Regions from separate parts of the Pseudoalteromonas sp. S327 genome, predicted to be linked through region 1. Evidence: predicted binding sites of a transcription regulator. Region 1 holds the regulator's gene; each other region holds the start of a gene.
What was found. The regulator FliA, encoded in region 1, starts transcription of late flagellar genes. The targets are predictions, from matches to a motif close to CTAAAGNTNNNNNNNNNNNNGCCGATA.
Positions count from the first base shown of each region.

Region 2: a site for FliA is predicted at 3,792-3,818, ahead of CWB60_RS08535 (VC2046/SO_2500 family protein). Genes of this name have one in related genera too.
Region 3: a site for FliA is predicted at 4,810-4,836, ahead of pomA (flagellar motor protein PomA). Genes of this name have one in related genera too.

Region 1 is NZ_PNDP01000005.1:48,910-59,294, reverse strand. It holds gene CWB60_RS03005 (chemotaxis protein CheW) at 1-553, opposite strand, end outside; gene CWB60_RS03000 (ParA family protein) at 557-1,327, opposite strand; gene CWB60_RS02995 (flagellar motor protein MotB) at 1,340-2,305, opposite strand; gene CWB60_RS02990 (flagellar motor protein) at 2,311-3,075, opposite strand; gene CWB60_RS02985 (protein-glutamate methylesterase/protein-glutamine glutaminase) at 3,068-4,213, opposite strand; gene CWB60_RS02980 (chemotaxis protein CheA) at 4,265-6,493, opposite strand; gene CWB60_RS02975 (protein phosphatase CheZ) at 6,509-7,276, opposite strand; gene cheY (chemotaxis response regulator CheY) at 7,292-7,675, opposite strand; gene CWB60_RS02965 (RNA polymerase sigma factor FliA) at 7,717-8,427, opposite strand; gene CWB60_RS02960 (MinD/ParA family ATP-binding protein) at 8,454-9,314, opposite strand; gene flhF (flagellar biosynthesis GTPase FlhF) at 9,307-10,385, opposite strand, start outside.
Region 2 is NZ_PNDP01000025.1:34,250-44,634, forward strand. It holds gene CWB60_RS08510 (NCS2 family permease) at 1-796, opposite strand, end outside; gene CWB60_RS08515 (tetratricopeptide repeat protein) at 914-1,369, shown strand; gene CWB60_RS08520 (SulA-like leucine-rich domain-containing protein) at 1,653-2,087, shown strand; gene CWB60_RS08525 (YchJ family protein) at 2,130-2,609, shown strand; gene CWB60_RS08530 (DUF6172 family protein) at 2,737-3,039, opposite strand; gene CWB60_RS08535 (VC2046/SO_2500 family protein) at 3,230-3,757, opposite strand; tRNA gene CWB60_RS08540 (tRNA-Tyr) at 3,870-3,954, shown strand; tRNA gene CWB60_RS08545 (tRNA-Tyr) at 4,003-4,087, shown strand; gene CWB60_RS08550 (M48 family metallopeptidase) at 4,151-4,801, opposite strand; gene CWB60_RS08555 (MHYT domain-containing protein) at 5,111-8,443, shown strand; gene CWB60_RS08560 (response regulator) at 8,453-9,448, shown strand; gene CWB60_RS08565 (VOC family protein) at 9,445-9,873, opposite strand; gene CWB60_RS08570 (HD domain-containing protein) at 9,875-10,385, opposite strand, start outside.
Region 3 is NZ_PNDP01000076.1:69,380-79,764, forward strand. It holds gene CWB60_RS19360 (hypothetical protein) at 1-1,283, opposite strand, end outside; gene dxs (1-deoxy-D-xylulose-5-phosphate synthase) at 1,476-3,338, opposite strand; gene ispA ((2E,6E)-farnesyl diphosphate synthase) at 3,441-4,328, opposite strand; gene CWB60_RS19375 (exodeoxyribonuclease VII small subunit) at 4,331-4,573, opposite strand; gene pomA (flagellar motor protein PomA) at 4,889-5,656, shown strand; gene CWB60_RS19385 (flagellar motor protein MotB) at 5,659-6,579, shown strand; gene CWB60_RS19390 (hypothetical protein) at 6,782-7,291, shown strand; gene CWB60_RS19395 (DNA topoisomerase III) at 7,342-9,282, shown strand; gene CWB60_RS19400 (M20 metallopeptidase family protein) at 9,305-10,385, opposite strand, start outside.

The sequences.
Region 1 (10,385 bases):
CTAACTTTTCATCGTACTTTTCAGGCATTACCCAACGGGCAGTATCAACTACGTTTAGCTTTTCATCTCTATTAAGCATAACGCCTTTAAACCACTTTGGCTTACCAAATAAATGATTTACTTCACCTAATTGATGAATTCCTCCAAGCGCTTTCAAAGGAACAGCCAATGTTAAACCAGCCACTTCAAAAAACAGAGCCTGAAATTCACCTTCAAAGTAATCTTCTTGGCTATGTAATAAAGGGGCAGGTTCTGTACTTAACTGGGTTTGCACCTCAGCTGTCTCTACTGGCTCAGGCTCAATAGGTGCAGGTGGCGAAATAGTGGCGTCAGCCTCGCTATTACTCTCTTTTACTTGCTCAGAATAAAGCTGCTCGGTTACTTTTAATTGTGCTTTAGGCTTTAAAAGTACTTCGTCGTTTTGTAAGGCACTAGGTACTTGCTCAAGTAGCTTTGCTACAGGCTCAAGGTTTTCCTCAGGTTCGTCTTCGCATAATAGCGCCCCTAAGTATTGAGTCATTACTTTTTCATTAGCAAATAATTGCTTACTCATTCATTAACCTTGTCCAATTAAATAATCTAATAACGCTTTATAAGCGTAGACCCCACGTGAACGTGGGCAAAACTCTATGGGTACCTTTTGTGCAAGGCTTGCATCTCTAAACTTTGTATCAACGGGGATCACCCCTGGCCATACTTTATCTTTATATGTATTTTGCAACGTTTTGTAGGCTTCAAGCGACGCTTTAGTGCGCTTATCATACATAGTAGGGATTATAGTATATTGGTACTGTTTCGCTTGAGAGCTTTGCATTAACTCCATAGTGCGCATCATTCTATCAAGCCCTTTGAGCGCCAAAAACTCAGTTTGCACAGGCACTAAAATACGTTCGCTGGCGGCTAATGCGTTCACCATTAAAACACCTAAAACTGGCGGGCAATCAAGCAGCGCATAATCGTAATGTTCACTAATTTTTGCAAGTGTTTTTTTTAAAATTAAGCCCATCCCCGTTTTATTACCCATACTTCTATCGAGGGTTGCTATAGCCATCGTCGCGGGCAATATATCTAGGTTTTCCATGGTAGAGGGGCACAATGCTTGAAGTATTTCTTCACTTTGCATTGAGGTGCCGCGAGCAAAAATATCGTACACACTGACTTCTAAATCTTCAGAATCAATACCAAAATAGTACGTTAGTGAGGCGTGAGGGTCGGTATCAATGAGTAATACGCGTTTACCTTGCAAGGCCAAAATACCAGCAAGACTGACAGCCGTTGTGGTTTTACCTACACCGCCCTTTTGATTTGCTACTGTCCAAATCTTCACATTAAGTCCTAATTACTGTTCATTGCGCGTGGTGATTCTGATGCCACCATGAGGTAAACGAATTATTTTAATAGAGTTATCATCAGAGGGAAGTTCCACCTCTGGCTCAGGCGCAGCTTGTTGCACTTGCTCATCAGGCTCAGCTTCATTTTCGGTGGTTTGTTGTACTAAGCCATACTTAGAAAGCGCAATAACAACTTTACGATTCTCTGCTCGACCCGCTGCGGTGTCGTTATCGGCAAAAGGTGAGTATTGCCCATACCCCTCGATTGCCATTCGCGCTGGGTTAATTCCTAACGTTTCTAATTCAACTAAAATAGAGGTCGCCCGTGCAACTGACAACTCCCAGTTAGAGCGAAACATTTCATTGCGAATACTTTCGTTATCTGTGTAACCTCTTACCCTTATGTAGTTATCTACTGGGGCAATAATATCTTTTACAATTTTTACGACTTGCTTAGCTCGCGCGTGGGCCACAGAGCTACCACTTGAGAACAGCATTCCTGAACTTAGCTCAATAATAAGCCAATCTTGGTTAAGCTCTAAACTGGCTTCTCCATCACGAATTTCATCAATAAGTGCTGAATGTAATTTAGTTAACAAACTATCGAGTGGTTTACCTAAATGTTTTTGTTTTATATTGCTGGTATCACTATGTCCATCTAGCAGCTCTGGGCCAGACTCCTGTTTTTGAATGCTCTCACCGTACAATAACTCTTGCTCAGGGGTAACACGGTCAGTAAGTAGCCCTTCGCCTGTCACGCCCTCACCTTGTTGCGATTGCTGCCTTGCTGACTTGTCAAAAACCTGTTCTAGGGAGTCTGAGAGGATTTGAAAGCTTTCTTCTTTATTTATGGCAATGGCATACATAACCACAAAAAAGGCAAACATAATGGTCATGTAATCAGCATAAGAGACTAACCAACGTTCTGTATGTTGATTTTTTTCAGCTGATTGACGTAAGCGCCGGCGTAACATAAAAGTTACTCTACCACGACATTAGGGCGCTCTGTGCGATAAGCTTCAAGCTTTAATTCTATGTTAATAGGACTTTCGCCAAGGCTTATAGCAATCACCCCTTCGGCCATCATTTCATGGTAAAGCATTTTTTGCTCTACTCGCTGCTTAAGCTTATTGGCCATAGGTAAAAATAATAAGTTAGCTAAACCCACCCCATATATTGTTGCAATAAATGCGGTGGCGACCCCTGCACCTAGCTTTTGAGGGTCGGTAATAAATGACATTGCTTGAATAAGACCAAGTACAGCCCCTAAAATACCTATAGTTGGGCTATATCCGCCCATGGCTTCGTACACTTTACTTGCTTCAAGTAAGCGGTCTCGTTCAAGCATTAAATCTATTTCTAAGGTGTCGCGTAGCTTTTGCTCCGAACACCCATCCACTAGTAAACTAAGCCCTTTTGCTGCATAAGGATCTGGGTGACTAAGTGCCTCTTTTTCAAGCGCTAAGTACCCTTCCTGGCGAGCTTTATGCGACCACGTTTTAATTTGCTCTATGGCTTGCTCAATATTGTACTGGGGTGAAAAAAACACCCAATGGCTCATGCTTAGCGTTTTTTTAAAGGTGCTTGTCGCCGTTTGCAACATAACAGCCCCTAAGGTGCCGCCAAGTACAATAATAAGTGCAGGGCCATTAAATAACGCCGTGACAACGCCACCCTCTAAAGAGTAACCAATCGCTATAGCGCCCAGCGCAATGATTAACCCTAAAACTGAGAGCTTATCCACAACCAGTCTCTCTTTTTAATCTTGCTGCTACGTCGTTTAACGCTAAATGCTCAGAGGCAAGCCCAGCGTTGGCAATGGCTTGAGGCATACCGTATACCACACAGCTTTTTTCATCTTGCGCCCAAATTGTTGCGCCAGATTGCTTAAGCATTCGCGCGCCATCACGTCCATCAGCGCCCATGCCGGTTAAAACAATAGCAAGTACATCTCCTTGGTAGCTTTTGGCAACACTTGCAAAAGTCACATCAACGCTTGGTTTGTAGCTTATACGTTCACTATTATCTTCAAATACACGCAGCGTTTTGTTACCACTTCGCCCCTCTACCATCATTTGCTGTCCACCAGGGGCTAAGTAGGCTGTGCCGGCTTCTAGCCTGTCACCTTGTTGCGCTTCTTTAACGCGTATTTTGCAAAGGCTATTTAAACGTGCCGCAAACGCAGGCGTAAATGCTGCTGGCATGTGCTGAATTAACAAAATAGGGTGTGCAAAGTTAGCAGGTAATTGGGTTAATATGGTTTGTAAAGCAACTGGCCCGCCAGTTGAAGTGCCAATAGCCACTATTTGATAGTGTTTACCGCTGGCACGCGTGGGCATACTGGGTGTAGTTGTTGTCTGCACTGGGGCGGCACGTTGAAAGCTTCTATCAGGTTGTTTAAGCGATGAGCTTGTTGTGGCAAGTTTGCTTGCATGTGCAGCAGTTGTCTTACTTGATGTTAATGGCCTAACAGGGCGTGGAGCACGCCTGCGACCAATTTCCTTCACTTTGGCTTGCAATAACTTGATTGCATCTTCGTTATTTCGTGCAATGTCTTCAAACTTTTTCGGTAAAAAGTCCATAGCTCCGGCATCAAGTGCATCTAAAGTTGCGGTTGCACCGTCGCGAGTTAATGAAGAAAACATAAGTATTGGCGTTGGGTTACTCGCCATAATTTCTTTTACTGCGCTAATACCATCAAGCACAGGCATTTCTACATCCATGGTGATCATATCTGGACGTAACTGCGCTGTTTTTTCTACGGCTTCTCTACCGTTAACAGCAAAACCTATTACTTCAATACCGCTGTCTTGTTCAAGAATTTCGCTTACTCGACGGCGAAAAAAACTGGAATCGTCAACAACTAAAACTTTTACGGCCATTGCGCTCTCTTATTAAATTTATGTGTAGGCATACACAGGTATGCCTACATTTTATCCTGCGTAATGCTTAAGCATATTAGGTACATCCAGAATCAGCGCAATACCACCGTCAGATGTAATTGTTGCACCAGCCATTCCAGGCGTACCTTGTAATAACGCATCAAGAGGCTTAATAACAACTTCTTCTTGGCCAATTAATGAATCAACCACAAAGCCAACTTGCTGAGTACCTATTTGTACAATTACCACATGACCTTGCGCTTTTCGCTGAGAACAATCAGCACCTTTAACTAGCCAATGCTCTAAGTAAAATAGCGGTATCGCTTTTTTACGAACAATAATTGTAAGCTGGCCATCTACCACATTGGTTTTGGTTAAATCTAAGTGGAATATTTCACTCACACCAGCAAGTGGTAACGCAAACGTTTGCTCACCAACAATAACCATCAGCGTAGGTAAAATAGCCAGTGTTAATGGTACTTTTATCTCTAAAATAGTCCCTACGCCCAACTCTGACTGTATACTCACAGAGCCATTAAGCTGCGTAATTTTAGTTTTTACTACATCCATGCCTACGCCACGGCCAGAAATATCAGATATCTCTTCTTTGGTCGAAAAGCCTGGTGCAAATATTAAGTTATACGCTTCTGTATCTGATAAGCGACTTGCCTGATCATGGTCAATAACGCCTTTACTGATCGCTATTTTTTTCAGTTTTTCCGCATCCATACCTGCACCATCATCTTTAATGGTTAACAAAATATGGTCGCCTTCTTGCGAAGCCGATAATGTAACGTTACCGGTTCTAGGCTTACCCGCAGCTTCACGCGCTGCTGGCATTTCAATTCCGTGGTCAACTGAGTTTCGTACTAAATGCACCAACGGATCGGCCAGTGCCTCAACTAAGTTTTTATCTAAATCGGTTTCTTCACCTACAAGCTGTAAATCAATTTCTTTATTTAAGCTACGGGCTAAGTCACGTACTACGCGAGGGAATCGGCCAAACACTTTTTTGATAGGCTGCATTCGCGTTTGCATTACTGCACCTTGAATATCAGCAGTGACCACATCAAGATTTGATATCGCCTTACCCATCGCTTCACTGTCTGTATTGGTCGCTAAACTAACCAACCTATTTCGTACTAATACCAACTCGCCAACCATATTCATTATTTGGTCTAAACGCTTTGTATCAACACGTACTGTGGTTTCAGCAGGTGGAGGCGTAGCTTTTTTAGGTGCAGCGCTACTCGCTGGTTTTTCAGCCACTTTAGGTGTAGGCGCAGCGGCTTTAGCCGCCGGAGCTTGTTTTGCTGCAGGTGCTGGCGTAGGCTTTTCTGGCGTAGGTTTTGCTGGCGTTTGTGCTACAGGTGCAGCCTTAGGTGGCTGCGGTGCAGGTGTGTCAGCTTCTTTTGATTCTGGTGCGGCGCCTTTACCATGCAGTTCATCAAGCAGTGCTTCAAATTCATCATCGCTGATTTCATCATCACCGCTATCATTTGCAACAGCCGCTGGTGGTGCTGTGTGTTTTACTTCTGGCTCACCGCTTGAAGTATCTCCTGCAACCGGACCAAAACTACCTACACCGTGTAATTCATCTAATAAACTGTCAAATTCATCATCGGTAATATCTGAACTTGAATCTGGCTCTGCACTTGCACTTGGTTGCGACACCGGGCTTTGGCCTTTGCCGTGTAACTCATCGAGTAAGCTTTCAAATTCATCTTCTGTAATTTCGTCAATTTGCGTGCTATCTGCTGAAGGGCTTGAACCTGCCACATCAAATAGTTCATCAAATGCAAATGGGTCTTCATCATCTGTTGCGCTAACGGGAGCTGCGGGTTCTTGTTCAACAACTTCGGGGGTTGTTTCAGTAAGCTCGTCATCCGTAGGCGGTTGACTAAGTTTATGAAGAGTTTCTAATAATTGAGGGTCTGCTGGGTCTGGCTGTTCGCGATTTTGAATAGTGGCAAACATTTCATTAATGGTATCTAGTGCTTGTAAAATCACATCCATTAATTCTGAATTAACAGTTCTAACCCCTTGGCGTAAGAGATCAAATACGTTTTCAGCACCATGACAGGCATCAACAAGCTCAGTCATAGCTAAAAAGCCTGCCCCTCCTTTTACGGTATGAAAGCCCCTAAAAATAGCATTTAGTAACTCAGTATCTTCTGGGTTATTTTCTAGCTCAACTAACTGTTCAGATAAAAGCTCTAGGATTTCTCCAGCCTCTACAAGAAAGTCTTGTAAAATATCTTCATCGACTTCAAAGCTCATGCAGTTACTCTCCTCTTAGAAGCCCAAACTTGATAATAGGTCATCGACCTCGTCTTGGTCAGATACAACATCATTTCGCGACTCTTTATCAATAATAGGGCCTTCAGGACCTGCTAATGTTTGTGCGGCAACCAGTTCTTCTGTTTCTTGTTGTTCTTTACTTTCAGCTATGCTGTCATCTTGTGCAGCAAATGCTGTTAAAAGGTGGATTAAACTTTCTTCTACTTCTCTGACTAATTCAATTACACGGCGGATAACCTGGCCGGTTAAATCTTGAAAATCCTGCGCCATTAGTACATTGGTCATTAAAGTTTGCAACTCATCGGTTTTATGATGAGAGCTGTTCATAAACTTGTCGATGCTGTGGCATAAGGTTTTAAACTCGCCCAGCTCTATTTCGCGGTTCATAAGCCTATCCCAAGTAGGCTTAATATGTGCAATTTCATCTGCTAGCTGCTGCGCAATAGGCAGGCTTGCTTCGACCGCATCCATTGTCTTATTAGCTGCATTTTCTGTCATTTCCATGACATAGTTTAAGCGCTTTTTCGCATCCGGAATTGCATCAGTGGTTAAATCGGTTAAACGCGTATCAAGTTCAAAGCTTTTAAGGGCTTCGTGTAATTGGCGTGTTAACTTACCTACTTCAGCAAAAAGCTGCGATTGCTCTTGAGAGGCAGTATCTAAAATTAATTGATCTGCTTTATCTTGCTCACCGTTTTCTAAAAAAACGACGAGCTGACGAGCTTGTTCTAAAGTAATTTGAGGCGCAGCTGGTGCTGACATAAGCCTCTCCTCTCATTAACCTAAGCGTTCAAACACTTTTTCTAATTTAGTTTTCAAAGTACCAGCAGTAAATGGCTTAACAATATAGCCATTAACACCTGCTTGCGCTGCCGCTATTATTTGTTCTTTTTTAGCTTCTGCCGTCACCATTAAAACCGGAATATGTTTTAATTTTTCGTCAGCTCTAATGGCTCTTAGCAAGTCAATACCCTGCATGCCTGGCATGTTCCAATCGGTTACAACAAAGTCAAAAACCTGATTTTGCAACATAGGTAATGCTGTAGAACCATCGTCAGCTTCTTGAACATTCGTGAACCCTAGGTCACGCAACAGATTTTTTATAATACGTCTCATTGTAGAGAAATCATCAACAACAAGAATTTTCATGTTTTTATCCAAAACATCCTCCGGTGAGGTCTTAACCTATAATTTACTTACTACTAGTTTATCCAGTCATTGATTTTTGCTTTGAGCTTAATCATCGCCTGACCATGTATCTGACTTACACGCGATTCACTTACATCGAGTATATGCCCAATTTCTTTTAAATTCATTTCATCGTTGTAATACAAAGAAAGCACCATTGCATCTCGCTCTGGTAAAGACTTTATTGCCTCTAACAATGAATTATTAAACCGTTCATTTTTAACATTATTAAATGGTTTGTCTAGCGCTAAATCTTGACCTGCTGGGCTAATAACATCTTCATCTACCCCTAGGTCTTCTATACCAAGCACTTTACTGGAATTAACATCATTTAAAATATGATGGTATTCTTCTAGCGAAATATCAAGTTTTTCAGCTACTTCAGTATCTTTTGGTTCTCTATTTAAGCTATTTTCTAATTCTGTGATAGTTTCGGCTACTAATCGGCTTTTACGGTGCACCGAACGTGGTGCCCAATCCCCTCTGCGCATTTCATCAAGCATAGCGCCGCGGATACGAATACCAGCAAACGTTTCAAAGCTTGCCCCTTTACTGGCGTCAAAGTTTTTTGAGGCCTCGATAAGGCCAATCATTCCCGATTGGATTAAGTCATCAAGCTGAACGCTAGGAGGAAGACGAGCTATTAAATGGCACGCCACTTTTTTGACAAGCGACGCGTGTTTTTCAACAATCACATTTAGATTTTGTGTTGATTGATATCCCATAGCTCTTTTCACCGATGTTGTCATAATCAGCCGTTTACTAGCTTCTCAATGAAAAACTCTAAATGTCCTGAAGGTTGATTAGGTATAGGCCATTTTACTGCTTTTGTCGCTAATGTTTTAAACGCAACTGCTGCTGGTGAATTAGGGAAAAGATCGACAATTACTTTTTGTTTACGCGTAGATTTACGCATATTTTCATCATATGGAATAGTCGCAACAAGCTCCATAGACACATCTAAAAAGCGGTCTGTTACTTTAGAGAGCTTTGCAAAAAGCTCTTGACCCTCGCGCATACTGCGCACCATGTTTGCAACAATTTTAAATTTATAAACGCCATGCTCGCGGCTAAGTACTTTAATAAGCGCGTAGGCATCAGTAATAGAGGTCGGCTCGTCGCACACCACCACCATGACATCTTGCGCTGCACGAGAAAAACTCAGCACCATGTCAGAAATACCAGCGGCGGTATCTACAATTAAAATATCAAATTCGGTATTAAGCTCACTAAAGGCACGAATTAACCCAGCATGCTCAGATGGGGTTAGCTCCACCATATTTTGCGAGCCTGATGTAGCAGGCACGATTTTAATACCGCCTGGGCCTTCAACTAAAATCTCGTCAAGTTCGCACTCACCTGAAAGGACGTGAGATAAGTTTTTTTCAACACGTAGTCCTAGCATTACATCACAATTAGCTAGGCCTAAATCGGCATCTAATACTAATACACGATTACCCTGCTGCCCTAAAGCAATAGCAGTATTTAAAGAGACGTTGGTTTTACCCACCCCTCCTTTACCGCCAGTGACAGCGATAACTTTTACGCCGTTGTTATTGTTTTGACTCATTTTGCGCAGGCCGCTTGCTTGATCTAATACTGTGTTAATCATACATCCCTACTGTGCTTGGCGCCACCGCTTGGTGCCTTGAATGTTGTGCTTTTGCTCTTTTTAAATACAATTGCTCAGCTTTTTTTACTAGTTTTTCAGCATTTGCAACGCGAATATCTTCTGGTACACGCTGACCATTAGTAAGATACCCTATCGGAAGACGATTTTGAATCGCTATACTAATAATCTCACCTAAACTTAATGATTCATCTAACTTAGTGAAAATACAACCGCTTAGCTGAACCTTTTTAAAATGTCTCACCGTTTCTTGTAGAACATTTATTTGTGCAGTAGCACTTAATACTAAATAACTACGTATATCTACTCTTTGGTTACGCATTAAGGTGTTTAGCTGTTCAGTTAAGCGTAAATCACGTTGACTCATACCCGCTGTATCAATTAATACTAGACGCTTATTACGTAAATGATATAAAACTTCAGCTAATTCATTGGCATCTTTTACTTGTTTAACACCACAACCAATAATACGGCCATACGTAGCAAGCTGCTCATAAGCACCTATTCTGTAGGTATCAGTCGTTATTAGGGCGACTTTATCGGCGCCATATTTTTGTGCCCCTAATGCTGCAAGTTTAGCAACTGTGGTTGTTTTACCTACACCAGTAGGCCCTACAAGTGCGTACACACCACCTTGACGAAGAATTTCATTATTGGTGGTCTGCATTTGATCTTCAACCATTTGTAATAATGCCTTCCAACCTTGCTGGCGCGATACGTCATCAGGAATAAAACACGCCATTTGCTCTGCAACGTCTTTATCTATCCCCATGCCAACTAACCGATCAATCATGCATGCACGTGTTGGGTCGCGACGCGCCATATCTTGCTGCATTAAACCCGATACTTGGTGCTCTAGTAACTGGCGAATTGCGTTCATTTCATCACGCATTGCGCTCATTTGAGCGCTTTCGTTATTATTAGCTTGGCTACGCGGTGCAACCGCCGTATCTAGCTCGTCAAAATCTTGATCTAGGTCATCAAAGCCTAAGCTGTCAGCTTGGGTTTGCATGCGTTTTGGCGCTCCATTTTCGCGTGCAAACATATTTGTAG
Region 2 (10,385 bases), on a different contig from region 1:
CTTTTTGAGTTACCGCAACTAACGTGCCTGATGTATCAAATAAATCAACAAACAAAAACGCAAAAATTACACTCAGCATAGAAAGCTCAAAGGCCGCTGCAAAATCAAGTTGCATGAAGGTAGGTAAAATAGACGGTGGCATTGACATTACGCCGTGGTACTCAACTAAGTCGAGGCTTAACGCAATGCCCGTTACTAGCAAAATGCTAATAAGTACGCCGCTTTTTATATCACGATAAAGCAAAGCAGCAATGACAAAAAAGCTTAAAATAGCTAATAAAGGACCTGCCGAAGTAATATCGCCAAGCTGTACTAATGTAGCTGGGCTTGAAACAATAATGCCTGCATTTTTAAGCGCAATTAACGCTAAAAACGCACCAATACCAGTGGCAATAGCCTGCTTTAAAACCAAAGGAATAGCATTAATTATCCACTCTCTGACCTTAAACAAACTTAATATTAAAAATATACAACCAGACATAAATACCGCACCTAATGCAGCTTGCCAGCTATAACCCATGCCCAGTACAACACCGTAAGTAAAAAATGCGTTTAAACCCATGCCCGGCGCAAGTGCTAAAGGGTAATTAGCCCACAATCCCATAATAAAACAGCCAATAGCAGCCGCAATACAGGTAGCAACAAATGCAGCACCTTGATCCATGCCTGCTTCCGCAAGCATTGCAGGGTTTACAAATACAATGTAAACCATAGTAATGAAAGTAGTGATTCCAGCAATGCTTTCGCGTCGCACATTGGAGTTATTTTCGCGGAGTTTAAATAGAGCTTCGAGCATAATAGACTTGTGATAGTAAAAAGTGACGTAATTTTACCATAAAATTAAGTATAAACAGGACATTTTACCTTGCGATATACTAAACTGTTGGCGTAGAAACTATAAAAAAGAAAATATATGAATAAGACTCAGCCTAGCGGACAAGACTTAGAGCAGCAATTAAACAATATTTTAGATTTTGTAACACAGCCTACAAACCACAGCGCTGAAAACAATAGTGATGTCAGTGAGCAAACAACACTTAACAAAGCCCTGTATTATTTAAAGCATAACCAAGCACCGTTGGCAGCTAAGTGGATGCGCCTTGCCGCAATGGCCGGAAATCATCGCGCCCAGTTTTATTTAGGGTTATTTTTTGTCAAAGGCCAAGGCGTACCAAAAAGCGTATTTCACGCAGCAGCATGGTTAAGTTTAGCCAGCAGCCAAGGCTACGAACCGGCAACCGCTGCTTTAAATGATTTAAGAAAATATATCGACACCAAACGTCTTAAAGACGCTCAATGCTATGCAGCCAGTTTGTATGAGCAAATCCACCAAATTCAGTTTGCCCACTTAATTCCAAAAAATGACTAACTACTGTATAGCTAACAGCTAAGTACTGTAAAACACACTAAAATAACTGTATAGCCATCCATCAAGTACTGTATAGCGCTGCTACACTTTATACAGTACTGCAAACACCCTCAGCTTTCACTTGCACAGCACAAACTGTAACCAACTGTTTTTAAAACATTATTTTCATTGTTTATTTTTTAAAACCATTAACTGTATAAAAAATAACAAAAAACGCTTGCACACAACAACTGTATAAACTACTGTATACACGTACTGTATATAAACCCAGTGAGTGAGACCTATGCTACAGCCAATTACCGTAAGAACCGTTAAAAGCTACCAACAACATGATGAAAGTGAGTCGGTAAACTTAATTAAAGTAGAAGATGAAATTTCTGCTACGTTTGAGATGCTAAAAGTGTTGCACCAATACAATAGCTCTAACGCGTGGACCTTACTGATTGCGCCCGACCATGTGCCTAGTAAAGCCTTGCTAGATAGCTGCTCTATAGATACCAGCAAACTGCTTGTAATAAGACAAAAGCATTTAGTAAATTTAGAGTATGTACTTAATTCAGCACTTCATAATGGGAACTTTGCAGCCATTATTACGTGGACAGATATAGTAAGTGAGCAGCAGCTTGTTAATTTATCGCTTAATTTAAACAAAAGAAGCGCTAAGCTATTTTGCTTTACTAAAAAAACCAGCACTACAGCAATATCACTTACTCAATAAGCTTGGTAAAATGCATTTTTAATTTATGTTAATTAGTATTTTATGAGTGTAACTAGTACTAGCGCTTGCTTATGCAACAGTCAGCTTAATTATGGCGACTGTTGCCAGCCTTATCATCTTGATATAAAAACCCCAGCAACACCTGAGCAACTAATGCGTTCGCGCTTTAGTGCTTATGCATTAAAAAATGCATCTTATGTATTTAAAACTTACGCCAAAGAAAAACAAGCACAAAACCCAGTAAATGAAATTGCTGACTTTGCCAATAGCTGCCGCTTTGTAAAATTAGTTGTGCGCGATACGCAGCAAAGTGATGAGCGAGGTTATGTTGCCTTTAACGCGTATTATTTTTACCAAAACTTATATTGTGAATTAGATGAGAAATCAGACTTTATAAAAGAGGACGGTGAATGGCGTTATTTAGAGGGTATTATTAATCCGGTCGCCGATATAAAAGTTGCCAGAAACGACCCCTGCCCATGTGCAAGCGGTAAAAAATATAAAAAGTGTCACAGTGTATAAAATAAGCTAAACACTTAGCATAAAATAGCTTTTTATTTAAGCGCTACTCTATACCACTAAACATGTTAATAACTGCCATAAACAAAAATGGACCATCTAGGTCCATTTTCTACAATATTGCTATTGGTTATTCATCATCATCTAGATCGAACGATTCACGCTGCGCAGGTCTAGCTAAAATCTCAACATAGAATGAAGTAAGCGCCTGCTTTTCGATTTCGCTGATCTTGTTGTTAATTTCAGCTACGTGAACAACTTCGGCATCATCGGCACTTGTGCCAAACTTACAGTCAAACGCCCAGTAATCAGCTTCAACAGGTAGCGTTTTATTGCGCTCTCTTTTCAAATATTTTTTCACTTCATGCTTTGCAGCATCAACCATACGAGGGTATTTGATTTTCTCATGATTTAGCGTGAATGTTTTCTTCATTACGTTCCTAATTACCTTGATTTAATGATAATGGCACTCAAGTCATACCATTTGCAGCCATTATAGCAATTGCATTTAATTTGTGGATGCTTTTTTTAAACAAAAAAAGAATTGTTCTATTTTATTGCATAACCGGTTATTAAATATAAGGTGTTTTAGGCTTTTAAAACGCACAAGTGTTAAATTATTTTTATGCGTTAGCAACAAGCAATAGCTTATGTATAGCCTCATTAGTTAAATCGTCATAAAATGCTGCGGCGTCCATTTGTGGACTTGCAAGCGCGGTGTGCGTGTCATTTAAGCGCCTGCGTACTGATAGTTCACAATTATCGATTACTGTTAAAGGAATATGTAACTTGTCATCTCTAATCGCTAGTGGCTCAGGGTTTAAGCAGTGGCTTAATTTTATTGCTTTCATACCTGCTTGCTCGCCTTGTTGAACAATCATCGACGCGTGCTCTTGCCCTATGGTCATATCAAATTTTTCGGGAGCTAATAATTGCTTTGGTCCAGCACCAAAGCGCTCCCTTAACTGTTCTTCGTCTACATAAGCACTATGCGTTTCACTTTTTGGCAAGTGAAATTGACTAAAATCCAGCGCATCGTGCGATAGCATCGCTAATAAAAGTGAAAATTCGCCTCTGCGATTTTCATGCACACTTTTATTTAGCCTAGTCTTTAGTTGACTCTCTGTGATTAACAAATCATCGATTTGCATAGTCTTTAGCCGATTATGATAACTGGTAGATATTTATCGGCTTTATTTCAAATTTCTTTAGCTTTTTTCTTTACTTAAATACGCAGTTTGCTATTATCAGCGCCGTTGCATTGGAGGGGTTCCCGAGCGGCCAAAGGGATCAGACTGTAAATCTGACGGCTCAGCCTTCGCTGGTTCGAATCCAGCTCCCTCCACCACTTTTCTTACCGCTAAGTTAAGTGGGGCCAAATGTAACAAAATAGTGTGGAGGGGTTCCCGAGCGGCCAAAGGGATCAGACTGTAAATCTGACGGCTCAGCCTTCGCTGGTTCGAATCCAGCTCCCTCCACCACTTCTTATCTTCAGTATCCTTTTCTACATCTTTTTCATCACTATTTAAAACTTCATTTTTAGACTAATTATCAAATACCCACTGTAATGTTGCCCCGTGGTTTTTAAGCCATGCTGATGCAGATTTATAATCGGGATAAAAGTTAGCTACGTGCTTCCAAAAAGCGCTGCTGTGGTTCAAATACTTTAAATGAGCCAATTCGTGCACAATAACATAATCAATTATATGATGAGGCGCCCCAACAAGGTTAAGGCTAAAGGTTAGCTCTCGCCGAGAATTACAACTCCCCCACTTACGTTTATAACTTCCAATCGTCAATTTAGTCGGTAATGCTTCTGACATCTGTTGGCAATAATAAGCTAAACGCATTTCAATGTAGCTTGTTAGCGTTTCTTCAAGGGCAAGGCAAAGTAACTGCTTGCGTTTTTCAGGCTGTTTTTTTACTCGATTAGAAGTGTAAATAGTAAATACGCTATCGGATTGCTGAACATGCGAGCGTGTCCCTTTTGCAAAAGTAATGGTATATGGCTTAGCAAAAACCATTATTTGCTGGTTTTTAAACGGGTGTTGTTGAGTATCAATGGCGTTAAGTTGTTTATGTAATTGCGCAGTTACCCACTCATTTTTACTAAACAGCCATTGTTCTATTTGTAGTTTTGGCACGTGTGTAGGCGCATAAACAGTAACTAATTTTTGGCTAACTTTTATTGCCACTGTTTTACGCCTTGCACTGCGTTTTAGCTGATACTCAAACAAGGTGTGTGCTCTAAATATAATTAAAAGCGTATTATAAAGCCTTATTTAATCAATGCAGTTATTTAGCGATAAATAAATGGGCTCAGTGTTTATTATTATTTTTATTTACGCAAAATCTCGTCTTATTAATAAAGTACGCTACGCATGTTAATACTTTAATGCTAAAAAGTAACCTCGCTGATTTATAATATAAATTATTAGATTAACAGTTTATTTATATAATAAATCTATTAAACTAGTTCAATAAAGATACTAATTTGAGCCACTATGCTGTCTGCATTTTTTATAACCGACCACGATCCGAGCCTCATTATCAACGGTGCATATAACCCTATACTGGTTAGTTTATCGGTCATTACCGCTATTTTTGCTGCCTTTTTTACGATCTGGTTGGTTGATGTAGCAAAGCAAACGCAATTCGAAAGCTATAAACGCTTAGCCAATGTGACCGGTGCCACTGTTTTATCGGCCGGTATTTGGAGTATGCATTTTATAGGTATGTTGGCCTTTTCGTTATGCACAGAAATACACTACGACCCAATCATTACCGTTTTGTCTTTTTTACCGGCGTTTATTGCATGTCAGTACGCTTTTTCGATTTTAGTAAAATCGCAAGGGTCATACAAACACCTTATTATTTGCTCTATTTTACTAGGCTCAGGCATTGGTACAATGCACTACAGCGGCATGGCAGCAATGGAGCTGGCCCCGTTACTACGTTACGATGCAATCATATTTGCTTTATCAATTGTGGTCGCTGTTGGTTTATCGTTCATAGCACTTTTTACGCGTTATCATTTAACGCGTTTGCTACCTAATTTATCACAACTGCAAGCGCGCTCTATTACCGCTGTTATTTTAGGCTCAGCGGTGGCTGGTATGCACTATATGGGTATGGCTGCTACCCGCTTTGTTGCAACCTCTCCGCTTTTACCCGATTACGAAGAGTCAACCACTGAGCTTGCTTTTGTGGCTATTGCCGTAGCTACCGCGACCGTTGCTATAACCTGTGTCATTGCAGTTATAAATGGCATGGTTAGATACCGCTTACTGCTTGAGGAAAAATCGGCGGATGAATCTCGACTAAATGCTATTTTAGGCACTGCTATTGATGGCATTGTGACTATAGATCACACCGGCATTATTTTGAGCTTTAACGAAGCTGCCAGCAAAATTTTTGGTTGGCGAGAAAACGAAGTTCAAGGTCATAATGTAAAAATGCTGATGGCCGATGAAATCGCTCGCCACCATGATGGCTATTTGTCTCACGCCAAAAATGTAGATCTAGGTAAAGTAATTGGTATAAATAGGGATGTGTCTGCCAAACACAAAGATGGCCACCTTTTTCCTATTCGCTTAGGTATAGGGGAAGTTAATCAGCCAGGCCATATGCCGTTATATGTTGGCTTTATCACCGATTTAACCGAACAACGCGCTATGCAGCAAAGTCTTATTGAAAAAGAGCAAAAGTACCGCTCTTTAATGGATAATATGCCTGGCGCTGCTTTTCGCTGTAAGTACGACGAAAACTGGAGCATGTTATTTATCAGCCCAACAGTGGCTGAACTAACAGGGTACACGCCAGAAGAGTTCACAGAAAGCTGCATAGAACTTAACGATCTTATTTTGAAAACAGATCAGCCAACGGTAAACGAAGCCGTAGCGCAAGCCATGACCTCAAGTTTAAAGTACTCGGTAGAGTATCGTATTCGCCACCGTAACGGCAAAGTTGCCTGGGTATTAGATAAAGGCAGTATTACCTGTGATAAAGATAATAACCCGCAGTGGATAGATGGGGTATTGGTTGATATTACAGAACAAAAAGAATACGAAGACAAACTTGAGCAGGCAAAATTGCAAGCTGAAGAAGCAGCGCACGCTAAGCAATCTTTTATGGCTAATATGAGCCATGAGATCCGCACGCCGATGAATTCTATTATCGGTTTTAGCGACCTACTGATGGACACTCCGCTAAACCAAGAACAGCAAAAGCACTTGGTTACAGTTAATAATGCGGCGCGTTCATTATTAAGGTTACTTAACGAAGTGCTTGATACCGCAAAACTTGAGCGCGGAAAGCTAACTATTGAACCCGTTCACTTTAGTTTAAAACAAGTACTCGATAGCATTATTTCGACATTTTGGCTTGAAGCAAAAAAGAAAGACTTGCGTTTAAAGTTGAACATTAAAGATTCTGTTGCCACAACTTACTATGGCGACCCAGATAGGTTAAGGCAAATTTTAACTAACCTCATCGGTAACGCCATTAAATTTACCGAGCAAGGTTCGGTTGAGCTCACTGTAAGTACTACGCAAACTGATCAGCTCTTTTTTGAAGTGCAAGATACCGGCATAGGTATTGCCAAAGACCGTGTTAAAGCTATATTTCAGCCGTTTGTTCAGGCCGATGGCACCACTACTCGTCGCTTTGGCGGTACAGGCCTGGGAACAACCATTAGTAAACAATTAGTAGAGCTAATGGGCGGCACTATAAACCTAGTCAGTGAAGAAAACAAAGGTAGCTGCTTTTACTTCTCTTTACCGCTTAAACAAGGCGATGCAGAAAAAATAGACCATTTCGATGGCCTGCACACTCAATTACCATCGCTAAGGGTACTTGTGGTGGATGATATTGAGCAAAACACCGAGCTGCTTTCGTTATTACTTTCTAAAGATCAACATTTGGTAAGCAAAGCAAGCAACGGTTTAGAGGCTATTGCAATATTCGAGAAACAAGATTTTGATGTCATCTTAATGGATATTCATATGCCTGAGTGTGATGGCATAGAAGCAACCACAAAAATTAGAGCCATAGAAAAGCAAAGGCAGCTTAAATTTACCCCCATTATTGCGTTAACGGCAAGCGTCCTACAGCAAGATAAACTCACAGCTAAACGTGCCGGCATGAACGGCTTTGCTAATAAGCCGATAGATATAAATCAGCTTAACCAAGAGATTGCGCAGGTGCTTGGCTTAGGTATTGCTAAAGATATGGTTATTAGCCAATCAGACCCTGAGGCTAAACACATCGACTTTGAAAAAGGTGTGATGCTTTGGGGTAATAAATGCAAACAGTTAACCGAAATTGCCAAATTTATAAATGACAGCAATAAACGATTTGATATTTTATTTAACAGTAAGTTATCTGAGATTAAAAACGCCAATAGTCTGATACATACCCTTAAAGGGGTCGCCGGTAATTTAGGCCTAACAACATTAATGACTTTATTAGCCAATTTAGAGCGTGAGCAAACTTCTGAGCAATCTACAGCGTTAGTAACACAAATAAAAGACGAGTTAGTGACAATAACGCAATTGATATCAGGCGATGAGTGCGCACAAATCACGCCTGCTGAGAGTGAAAATACTGAGCAAAAAAGCACGCTAAACGCGGCTGAATTAAAGTCACTGTGTGAAACGCTGCACCATGAAGCGCAAAGCGCCGAGCTCAACGATGTTTTGCTTGCGCAGCTTGAAAATAACGCCCCTGCACACCTACAAACTCAAGTAAATGAGGTTGTAAACGCATTTGATGAATTTGACTTTGATCAGGCGCAACACGTGCTAGACGGTCTAATTAAAGAGTTTACCCAAGAATGAGAATATTGAATGGATTTTAGCAACGACAAACCACGTATATTAATCGTTGACGATGAACCTGCTAACTTAAAAGTCATGCGAGAAGTATTAGGTAATCAATACCGTATGTCTTTTGCTAAATCGGGCGCTGCAGCACTTGCGCTACTAGAAAAAGAACAGCCTAAACTTATATTACTCGATATCATGATGCCCGATATGAATGGCTTTGAGGTGTGCGAAATACTTAAAAGCACACCTGCGCTTTCGCATATCCCAATTATTTTTGTAACGGCTTTGGGCGATGAAAGCGATGAGTTTAAAGGCTTTGAACTTGGCGCTGTTGATTACATTACTAAACCTATTAGCCCCGCGATTGTGCGCGCACGTGTTAAAACGCATTTATCGCTTGTACAAGCCGAGCAATTAAAGCAAGCCCATGTTGATTTAGTACATCGGTTAGGCCGCGCTGCAGAGTACAAAGACACAGACACTGGCGAGCACATTGCTAGGATGAGCCAATACAGTAAATTATTAGCATTAGAATTTGGCATGGGTGAGCAACAAGCAGAGCTACTTCGCCAAGCAGCCCCCATGCACGATGTAGGTAAAATAGGTATTCCGGATGCTATTTTATTAAAGCCTGGGCGATTAACCCCTGACGAATTTGACCACATGAAACAGCATGCGGCTATTGGCGCGCAAATTTTAGCAAATTCCTCATCACCGCTATTACAACTTGCCTATAAACTGGCTATAGAGCACCACGAAAAGTGGGATGGCAGTGGCTACCCTAATGGTTTAAAAGGCGAACAAATATCGGTTGAAGGGCGTATTGTGGCTATTGCAGATGTATTTGATGCCCTTACCTCTAAACGCCCGTATAAAGAGGCTTGGGGTGTAGAAGAGGCGCTTGAGCATATGCAAGCACAAGCGGGTAAACACTTTGACCCCCACCTCATCAATTTATTTGTAAATAAGCTCGATGCTATAATCGCAATTAAAAACGCATATCAAGAGCAACACTAAGTATTGCGCGTGCGCGAGCCTTGTTTTACATCACCATATACCGCTTTTATGTGCGGGTAGTCATGAGAGGTTATTTCGTGGCTATTCCCACTGTTATCTTTAAAATAAAGCGAAAACGTTACACCGTGATCAGCCAGTACAGTTTTTATGTTTAAGCCATTTAAATAATCAACCCAACCAATAAACTGTGCACCGGTGGCTGCAAACGCAATACCTTTGCTTCGCCCTTGTCCTTCAAATAACGCTAAACGCGTTGTTTTTGCGCTATCTTCAAGTGTGAGTGGCCCTTTGCCATTTTCATCCCAAAAGGCAAGCTCTTCAACTACGCTAAAGCCTAGTACCTGCTTGTACCACTTTAGCGCTTCTTGGATGTTTTCAACATTAAGGTGGCAATGGTCAATGCCCGATAATAACGGAGCGCTCATATTATTGACCAATTTCTGATTTTAGCTGCTCTAAAAACGCATACATATACTCTGTGCGTCGCTCTGCCTCGGCTTTAGCTGAGGGCGTATTCATGCTCTTAGCAATATGAAGCAATTTAATAAAAAAATGATCAAGGGTATAGGTTTTATCATCTGCTTCGCGGTTAACACAAAATGGGTCATCAGGGTTATACAGTAAGCGGCTAATAGAGCCCCCTACTTTCATACAACGGCTAACGCCTATTGCACCGAGTGCGTCCATTCTATCGGCATCTTGCACGATTTGCGCTTCTACAGTTTTAACCGCTATATTGGCGCTAAAGCTATGGGCAGCGATAGCATGATGAATATCATCAAACAAACATGCGTCGTAGTTAATTGATTTTAAAAACGCAATGGCTTTATCTGCCGCCATAGTAGATGCTTTTGCTCTATCGGGGTGGTTTTTTGCCACCGCAACACAATCGTGCATCCACGCCGCTGGCAAAACAATATTCATATTGGCTTGCTCG
Region 3 (10,385 bases), on a different contig from region 1:
TCAAAGCTAACGCTTTCTATCGTTTGGCTTGCATTATAGCTTGCAAGTTCGCTACTTAATGCTGTATTTAAACGGCTAATTTGGCCTGTTGTATCACCCGCAGTGCTTGGATTACTGGATACGGCTACGCCTAATAGCGCCATATTAGGCTCAGTACTATCTGATATATCAGCCATTGAGCTTTGAGTTAGCGTGTTAGTAATTGACTCTGGCTTAGTAGACGCAGTACTTAAATCGGGCGCTATATCGCCACTTTCACCGGCAAATATATTACTAAACACTAAAATTGCATCGTTTGATTTTTCGGCCACACGTAAATCGCTACCCTCAAGGGTAATATCTACAGGGTTGCCTAGCATAGTCGCAGGGCCTGAAATACTGCGTGCAACAGATGTATTACCTTGCGCAGTTGAGGCATTATTAATAACAAAAAGCGCGCCATCGGTAGCATCTGATGCGCTACCAACATCCGATAAAATAAGTTTATTGGTGGTTTCATCATAAACAATGCCGTGAATATTTACCGATATTTGCACACCATCGGCATCGCTTGGTGTAATAGTACGACTTGGCATAGCGGTAAATTCACCGCTTACAAAATTATCATAAACCGCGACATCACCGTTGGTAAGTGCTACATAAAGTCGGTCGTTTACGTGGTCATAATCAACATCCCACGGGGCGGCTTCGGTAACAGTGGTAGCAAGCGGCGCGGCATCTCCCGCTGCAGCACTGCCAAATGTGGTAATTTGCATGGCACCAAAATCAGCTATAAATATCAGCCCGCTATTTTTTGCAATCGCTATGCCCTTAGGATTAACTAGTGTAGTGGCAGGGCCTGTAATTTCACGGTCTTGATTAGTACTAAAGCTTGCACCATCATCGCGATTGGCAAGTTGGCATATAGTTTTAATGCTACCATTTTCGCTGTCGCTTGCTTGTATTAAATTACCGAGGCTATCAAAGGCTACGCCTTCATTTGCAGTGGTATTAAAGGTCTTTAATTTGGCAGCGTCCTGGTTTATTAAATCAACAGTGCCTGCGTTTTGCTCGCCGTTATTAGCTAAAATAAACGTGGCTGCACTAAAGCCGGGGTTACCGTTTGTGCCATCGTTTCCATCTTGACCATCTGCTCCCGGCGTACCGGCTAAACCGTTTTCTCCATCATCACCGCTACACCCTGAAATACCAAGTACTATCCCAAGCGCTAATGCTGAAAAACAAAGGGGGCGTTTAAGTGAACTGTTTTGTGTATGAAGGTGAGTTAAATTAGCTTTTTTCATCATTTTTACCTTTTAATATTCCATCAAATGAAAGTAAATAACGTGCCTGTTTATACTCCTCAGTACGTACTATTTACTGTGTTAACCTCATAGAGATAACGCGTAGAAATACACATTGGATGCAAATATTTAAAAATAAAAAACAAAAAAGGAGCCATCAGGCTCCCTTTAAAAGCTAGCTAGCAAAAATAATTAAGCGATAAACGATTTTATTGAATTTAAAATGCCTTGTTCGCCTAAGCCCATTTCATCGTGCATTTGCGCTTGTGTGCCGTGCTTAATAAATTCATCAGGAATACCTAAGTTAAGCACCTTTAGGTTGGCTTTTTGCGCTGCTAAATATTCATTAACCGCTGAGCCTGCGCCACCACAAATAGCGTTGTCTTCAAGCGTTACTATTACATCATGAGTTTGGCTAAGCTCATCTAATAAACTTGTATCAAGTGGCTTAATAAAGCGCATATTAACTAGCGTTGCACCTAGCTCATTTGCAGCAAGTTGCGCGTTTTCAAGCAAAGTACCAAAGGATAAAATAGCAATTTTAGCGCCTTGTTTAATGGTATTGGCTTTGCCTATTTCTAGTAGCGTCATTTCGCTTTGAATATCGGCAGTACCGGCACTACCACGAGGGTAGCGAACTGCTACAGGGCAATTAGCCTTATAACCGGTATAAAGCATATGGCGGCACTCGTTAGTATCACTAGGGGCCATAATAACCATGTTGGGAATACAGCGCATAAAGCTTAAGTCGTACGCACCTTGGTGTGTTTCGCCGTCGGCGCCTACAATACCAGCGCGGTCTATAGCAAAAAGCACAGGTAAGTTTTGCAGTGCAACATCATGGATAAGTTGATCATAAGCACGTTGTAAAAAGCTCGAGTAAATAGCTACAACGGGTTTTAACCCTTCACAGGCAAAACCGGCGGCCAATGTGACAGCGTGCTGCTCAGCTATAGCTACATCGAAATATTGCTCTGGGTGTTCTTTTGAAAAACGCACCATACCTGAGCCTTCACGCATTGCAGGCGTAATAGCCATTAATTTTTTATCTTGCTCGGCCATATCACACAACCAGTCACCAAACACCTTAGAGAAAGTGGCGGCGCCAGGTTTAGATTTAGGTAAGCTTGATGTATTAGGGTCAAACTTTGGCACACCGTGATAGCCAATAGGATCAGCTTCTGCGGGTTTATAGCCTTTTCCTTTTTGAGTTTTTATATGTAAAAGCTGAGGCCCTTTTAAATTACGCATATTACGCAGTGTATCTACGAGCATATTTACATCGTGGCCATCAATTGGGCCAATATAATTAAGACCTAGTTCTTCAAAAAAGGTACCTGGAATAACCATTCCTTTTAGGTGCTCTTCTACTTTACTGGCAAGCTCTTTAACAGGAGGCACGCCAGAGAGTAACTTTTTACTGCCTTCGCGAATATTTGTGTAAAAGCTGCCAGATAAAATACGCGCAAAGTGATTAGTTAACGCACCGACGTTTTCAGAAATCGACATTTCGTTATCATTTAAAATGATTAACATGTCAGATTTTACATCGCCTAAGTGGTTCATTGCTTCAAATGCCATACCTGCTGTAATGGCGCCATCGCCTATAACGGCAACAGTTTTGCGGCCTTTACCTTCTTTTTTAGCCGCAATAGACATACCAAGCGCTGCCGAAATAGAGGTACTTGAATGGCCTACGCTAAAGGTATCGTATTGGCTTTCTTCACGAAAAGGGAATGGATGTAATCCGTCTTTTTGGCGAATAGTATGCATTAAATCGCGTCGTCCCGTTAAAATTTTATGCGGGTACGCTTGATGGCCTACATCCCATACAAGGCGATCTTCTGGTGTGTTATACACATAATGTAGAGCAACGGTAAGCTCAACAGTTCCTAAACCAGACGCTAAATGGCCGCTACTTTGCGAAACAGAGTTGAGTAAATAGTCTCGTAACTCGTTGCTAAACGCAGGGAGTTTATCTTGCGCTATATCGCGTAAGTGGGCTGGTTCGTCAACCAAGTTAAGTAATGGATACTTGCTACTATCAAGTGTCATGGTATTTATTTTATCCTTCGCTAACACCGGTGCTAACTTATTAGTTGTTACCGCTGTTGAGTAATAATGTCAGTGCTAAATGGCAATACGTATATGTAACACTCAATGGTCACGTTTAATCAGGTAGTTTGCCAGCGCCGCTAGAGTAGAGGTATCAGCATCTATTTTGTTTAATGCTTGATGCGCTTGCTCTATTAAATTTTGCGCCATTTGCTTGGCACCTTGCATACCTAATAGGGCCGGATAAGTTGCTTTATTAGCAGCTAAATCAGAGCCTTGTGGCTTACCTAAAGTAAATGTGTCACCTTCAACATCTAAAATGTCGTCGTGCACTTGAAATGCCAGCCCTATAGCATACCCAAAAACACGTAAGTTTTCTAAGGTTTGTTTGTCTGCTTTTTCGCTACATAATGCACCCAATGTAATGGCACAGTTGATTAAGGCACCCGTTTTTAATCTATGAATTCGTTCAAGCTGTTGTACTGTAATCACTTTATCTGTGGCTGCAATATCTAGCCCTTGCCCGCCTACCATGCCTTCTAGCCCCGATGCTTTAGCCAGTGCGCTGATCATTTTTACTTGTGTTGATGCGCTGCAGGTAAAATTGTGAGCCGAGATAAGCTCAAAGGCCAATGTTTGAAGTGCATCGCCCGCTAAAATTGCATGCGCATCGTCAAACTCTATATGGCAAGTTGGGCGTCCACGGCGAAGGTCGTCATCATCCATGGCTGGTAAATCATCGTGCACCAACGAGTAGCTATGAATACACTCAATAGCAGCAGCAAGAATATCTAAATCTTGCTTATTAGCTCCGAGCATTTCACCACTTGCGTAGACTAAAAAGGGGCGTAAACGCTTGCCACCGTTAAATAAGCCGTACTGCGTGGCTTCTTTTACTGTGTGTGCAGTATCAAGGGATTGATCAAAGTACTGTTGCAGGGTCTTTACGACATCTTGTTGAGCACATTCTATTTTTTCTTGTATGCTCACGGTTATTCCATATCGTTGTTAAATGAAGTAAGCGCTGCTTTTTCGTCATTACCCATCAAAATAGACACTTTTTGTTCTGCTTGTTGTAACTTACCCGTTGAGGCGTTAGCTAAGGCTATACCACGCTCAAATTGCTTTAACGACTGTTCAAGCGATAAATCACCTTGTTCCATTTCACCGACAATGGTTGATAGTTCTTCGAGTGCTTGTTCAAAACTTAGGTTTTCAGGTTTTTTAGTCGCCATGTTTAATTTCAGCCAGCATGATAAATTTAGGAGCCAATTTTAGGGGGAATGCTAAACTAGGTCAAAGGATGATCGTTGTTTTTTGAGTTATATCAGTTTAAATCGTATTTTTACCATGTATAAGATGCGTATTAGTGCTCACTGTGTACAATAAAATTAATCAGTCGCTAGGCGAGTAGGGTATCTTGATCTAAAATTAGGCCAAACACAGTGTTTTACACTTTTTTCAAAAATGGCTTAAGTATTTCAGTATCTTGCCGATAAGCAGTTAATAATAAAAGTTTGAATAACAAAGTATAATACTTTGGAGGAAATGTGGATTTAGCAACCATAATTGGGATCCTTGGCGCAATTGGTTTAATTGTCATGTCCATGTTTATGAGTAGTAGCGGTGAAATGGGGATGTTTGCCGATGCGCCTTCTAGTGTAATTGTATTTGGTGGCTCACTATTTATTGTGTTATCAAACTTTACCTTGTCGCAGTTTTTGGGCATAGGTAAGGTTGTTGGTAAAGCATTTATGTTTAAAATCGAATCGCCAGAAGAGCTGATTGAAAAAGCAGTTGAACTTGCTGATTCAGCCCGTAAAGGGGGGTTTTTAGCCCTCGAAGAAGCCGAAATACCAAACCCTTTTATGCGCAAAGGTGTAGATATGCTCGTTGATGGCCACGATGCTGATGTAGTTCGTGCCACGCTTCAAAAAGACATTTCTTTAACCACTACTCGTCACGAACTGGGCGCCGGTTTATTTAAGTCACTTGCCGATATAGCCCCAGCAATGGGTATGATAGGTACGTTAATAGGCTTAGTTGCTATGTTATCTAACATGGATGACCCTAAAGCCATTGGCCCCGCAATGGCGGTGGCATTATTAACTACTTTATATGGTGCATTTTTAGCAAATGTAGTGGCTATTCCTATTCAGGTAAAACTGGAGCTTCGTAAAGACGAAGAAGCCATGAATCAGCGTCTAATACTGGATGCTATTTTAGGTATTCAAGATGGCCAAAACCCGAAAGTAATTGAAGGTATTTTGAAAAACTACCTTGCTGAGTCTAAGCGCAAAGTAGATACCGAGGAGTAACCATGTCTGATCAAGAGTGCAAATGCCCACCCCCAGGTTTGCCTGCTTGGATGGGAACATTTGCCGACCTAATGTCGCTTTTAATGTGCTTTTTTGTACTTTTGCTCGCGTTTTCAGAAATGGATGTACTTAAATTTAAGCAAATAGCAGGCTCGATGAAGTTTGCATTTGGTGTGCAAAACAAAATAGAAGTAAAAGATATCCCTAAAGGGACCTCGGTTATTGCTATGGAATTTACCCCTGGTAAGCCTGAACCTACCCCGATAGAAACCATTCAGCAACAAACGGTTGAAATGACCCAGCAAATGTTAGAGTTTCAAGCGGGTGATGAAAGCTCTGCTGGTGGTAGACAAGAGCAACGTGGCGATAAGCGTGGTGGCGAGTCACGTAGTACATCGCAGCAGCAATCTTCAGAGCAAGCAACTTCAGCCGCCGATCAAGAACAAACTAACGAGTTAGTGAAAAAAATAGCACAACAGCTCGAAAAACAAATTATCGACGGTGCAATCGAGCTTGAATCTTTAGGACAGCAAATCATTATTCGTATCCGTGAAAATGGCTCATTTCCCTCTGGCAGTGCTTTTTTACAACCTAAGTTTAAGCCCATAATTCAAGATATTGGTGAGTTATTAAAAGATGTACCTGGAGAAATTACGGTATCGGGTCACACCGATGATTTTCAGGTTTCTAACGAGTTGTATATTAATAACTGGGACTTATCGTCAAAGCGTGCTGTAGCAGTAGCAAGCGAATTACAAACGGTACAAGGGTTTGATAAAAACCGTATGATGGTCGTAGGGCGTGCTGATACTCGTCCACTTGTTCCGAATGATTCAAACGAAGATAGGCGTAGAAATCGCCGAGTAGAAATATCAATCTTACAAGGTAAGGCTAAAGAGTCAGACCCTATTGATGTGCGCTAGGCGAGTAGCGGGCGCTAATTTCTCTAATTAAGTTTCTTTTTAAGGTACTTAATCGCCTAAGTATCTTGGCAAGTTCATTATTTTAGCTTAAAGTACATTTCTTTAACATATGTAATGGTGTTTCTGTGAAAATAATCGATAAATATTGCTATATGCCGGGAAATGGTTCTGGTGGTGACGATGATAAGACTAATGATTAACTATGTTTAGATGGTTCAATGAGTTATATGCATTTATTGAGCTCAGCTGGGTTTTGTTTTTACTTCCAGCTATAGTTATTTTTTTTCTACGAAAAGATTATTTAGCACTCAGGTTTGTTTGTATCACGAGTGCTTTTTTCTTATTTGGTGCTTTTATATATGAGCCTTTAAAAACGTTTGATAAAGATATTAACATTTACAGGTACGTCATTTGGGCTTTTAATGATATTGCTTGGATGGCATTAATTGCTTATCTAGGCTTAAAAGATAAAGTTTATTTATGGCAATGTGTATTAGGGCAACTTGTGGTTGTAATGGCCCCAACTTTACAGTTGTTCAGAGTTGTAGATCGCCATTTATGGGATTTATCTTATAGTACTTTAATGTATAAAACTCTTTTACCTCTGATTAATATTTCTACTGTAGTAGTATGTTACCTCCCTCTTATTTATATTTTAGTTAAAAACAAAGAAGACCAGATTAGTAGTAAATATAAAACTCCCTCCCCCTAAAATAGCTGTGCTAAACTACTGTTCATATAAACAGTTAGTGAGCAACTCCCATGAAACTCTATATCGCAGAAAAGCCATCACTTGGCAGAGCTATTGCTGATGCATTGCCAAAACCACATAAAAAACACGATGGTTATATAGAAGTGGCTAATGGTGACTGTGTCTCGTGGTGTATAGGGCACTTACTAGAGCAAGCTGAACCTGATGATTATGATGCGCGTTTTAAAAAGTGGCAATTTGAACACCTCCCCATAGTGCCACAGCAATGGCAGCTCAAGGCAAAAACGAAAACGCGTAAACAATTAACTATTTTAAAAAAGCTAATTAAGCAGGCATCAGTACTCGTGCATGCGGGCGATCCCGACCGCGAAGGCCAATTGTTGGTTGATGAAGTCATAGAGCAAGCCAAAATAAGTAAAACCAAAAAGCAAAGCATTCAACGTTTACTTATAAGTGATTTAAATTTAGCGGCGGTAAAAAAAGCGCTTACTACTATGCGTTCAAATCGTGAATTTATTCCGCTTAGTGTGTCGGCGCTTGCGCGTTCACGTGCAGATTGGCTATTTGGTATGAACCTTACGCGTGCTTATACGCTGGCGGGACAAAAAGCAGGCTTTGGCAATGTGTTGTCGGTGGGTCGCGTACAAACCCCAATTTTAGGTTTAGTGGTTAATCGGGATAACGAAATAGCTAACTTTGTGTCAAAACCATTTTATGAAGTGTTGGCGCATTTAATAACCCCTGAGCAGCAAAGCTTTGTGGCCAAGTGGGTACCAAGCAAAGCCTGCGAGCCGTACCAAGATGAAGAGGGCCGCGTTTTAAATAATGCATTAGCCGAAAACGTCGCTTCGCGAATAGCCAATCAACCAGCTGAAGTCACTGCGCTCGAACAAAAACAAAAAAAACAAAGCGCGCCGCTGCCTTATAATTTATCGGCACTGCAAATAGATGCTGCAAAGGCATTTGGTATGGCTGCTCAGCAAGTACTCGATATTTGCCAAACGCTCTATGAGCGTCATAAGTTAATTACTTACCCTCGTTCTGATAATCGTTATTTGCCTAAAGAGCATCATTTAGATGCGCCTGTAATTTTAAAAGCAATTGCAGCTAATGGCGGTCAAAATACTGAGTTTGTGAATGGGGCAGACGCTAAAAAACGCAGCAAATGTTTTAACGATGCAAAAGTGGCTGCACACCATGCAATTGTACCTACCGCCAAACAACTAAAAACAGCGACTTTGGCGCCTGATGAAGCAAAAGTATATCAACTTATTAGCAGGCATTACCTAATTCAGTTTTACCCCGATTATATTTATAACGAAACTAAAGTAGAGGTAACAATTGCGGGAGGTTTATTTAAAGCCAATGCAAAGCAAGATGTAAGCTTAGGGTTTAAGGTATTAATGGGCAAAGCCGAGCTAAAAGATGAAGCAACCTTGCCTCATTTAACAAAAGGCATGGCGCTTAACTGCACTAAAGGTGAAGTTATAGAAAAACACACTACGCCACCGTCTCATTTTACTGATGCAACATTGCTAAGTGCCATGACCGGCATTAGTCGTTATGTAAAAGATTCACAAATTAAAAAAATACTCAAAGAGACCGATGGGCTAGGAACAGAGGCAACCCGCGCAGGCATTATTGAATTATTATTTAGGCGTCGTTTTTTAAAGCGCGAAGGTAAATCAATTAAAGCAACGCAAACAGGCTTGGCACTTATTAGTGTTTTACCAGAGGGTTTAGCTAGCCCCGATTTGACCGCTAAATGGGAGGCGAGTTTAGGCAACATTGCTCAACAAGCAATGAGCTACCAACAATTTTTACAACCACTGCTGGTGGAGCTTGAAGGTTTTGTACAGCAAGCAGCTAGTTGTGATAGCCATGTATTTTCAAAGCTACCTAAAACACCACCTAAAAAGCGCTTTGCTATGGGTGGTAAAAAAGCAGCATTTAAAAAATCAAATTATAAAAAGAGCTCAGCAACCACTTAATCGCTGAGCTCTCAAATACGGCTTATTTTTTATTAAATAATGCGACTACAGCGTTACTCATGGCTTTTATACCGGTCGGTAATGCTACTTTATAATCTGGCGCAAATTTACTTGAGTGTAATGAGGGAAGTGTTCGGTTACTTTTCATCGCATTTGTATATTGCTGCTGGTTTACTCCACCTAACCAAAATAACGTAATAGGAATGTTTTCATCAGTTCTACCGTACAGTCCAAAATCTTCACCAGCCATAACCGCTTTTGTCTCAAGTACATTAGTTTCGCCAATTGCATCAGCAATAGCACTCCTAACAATATTAGTTTGCTGAGGGTTATTGTAAGTAGATGGAATAGATTCATCTTCATGAACGTGAACAACAGGGTAGTGTGACTCAGTAAGGCCAGCACTTTGAGCAATACCCGCTGTAATACGTTTTATTGCTGCTATTTGCGCCGTACGTACCTCTGGGTTGTAGCTTCTAAGTGTAAGCTGTAGTTTTACTTCATCGGAAATCACATTATGCTTTGAGCCACCATGAATAGAGCCCACAGTCACAACGGAAGGCTCAAGTGGAGAAAGCTCGCGGCTTGTGATTGTTTGTAATGCTAATACCGTACGCGCCGCAATAACTACAGGGTCTACAGTAGTGTGCGGGTAGGCGCCGTGTCCGCCTTTACCTTTTATAGTTATATCTACCGAATCAACACTTGCCATGGTGTATTCATTTTTCATTGATACCTTACCCGCAGGCACGCTGGCACTAACATGCAGCGCCATAACATGATCAGGCTTAGCATATTTACTAAATAAGCCTTCACTTAACATGGCTTTTGCTCCACCGCCAACTTCTTCTGCAGGTTGCGCAACCATCATTAACGTTCCTTGCCACTTATCTTTATGGGCAATAAGTTGCTCAGCAGTACCAATAAACGAGCTCATATGTATATCGTGGCCACAGCCATGCATTACACCTACTTTATTCCCATGCTCATTGGTCACTTGTACTTTAGATGCATAAGGTTTACCGGTTTGCTCTGTGATTGGTAGGCCATCGGTATCAGTACGAATCATTATTGTAGGGCCGGTGCCATTTTTATAAATCCCT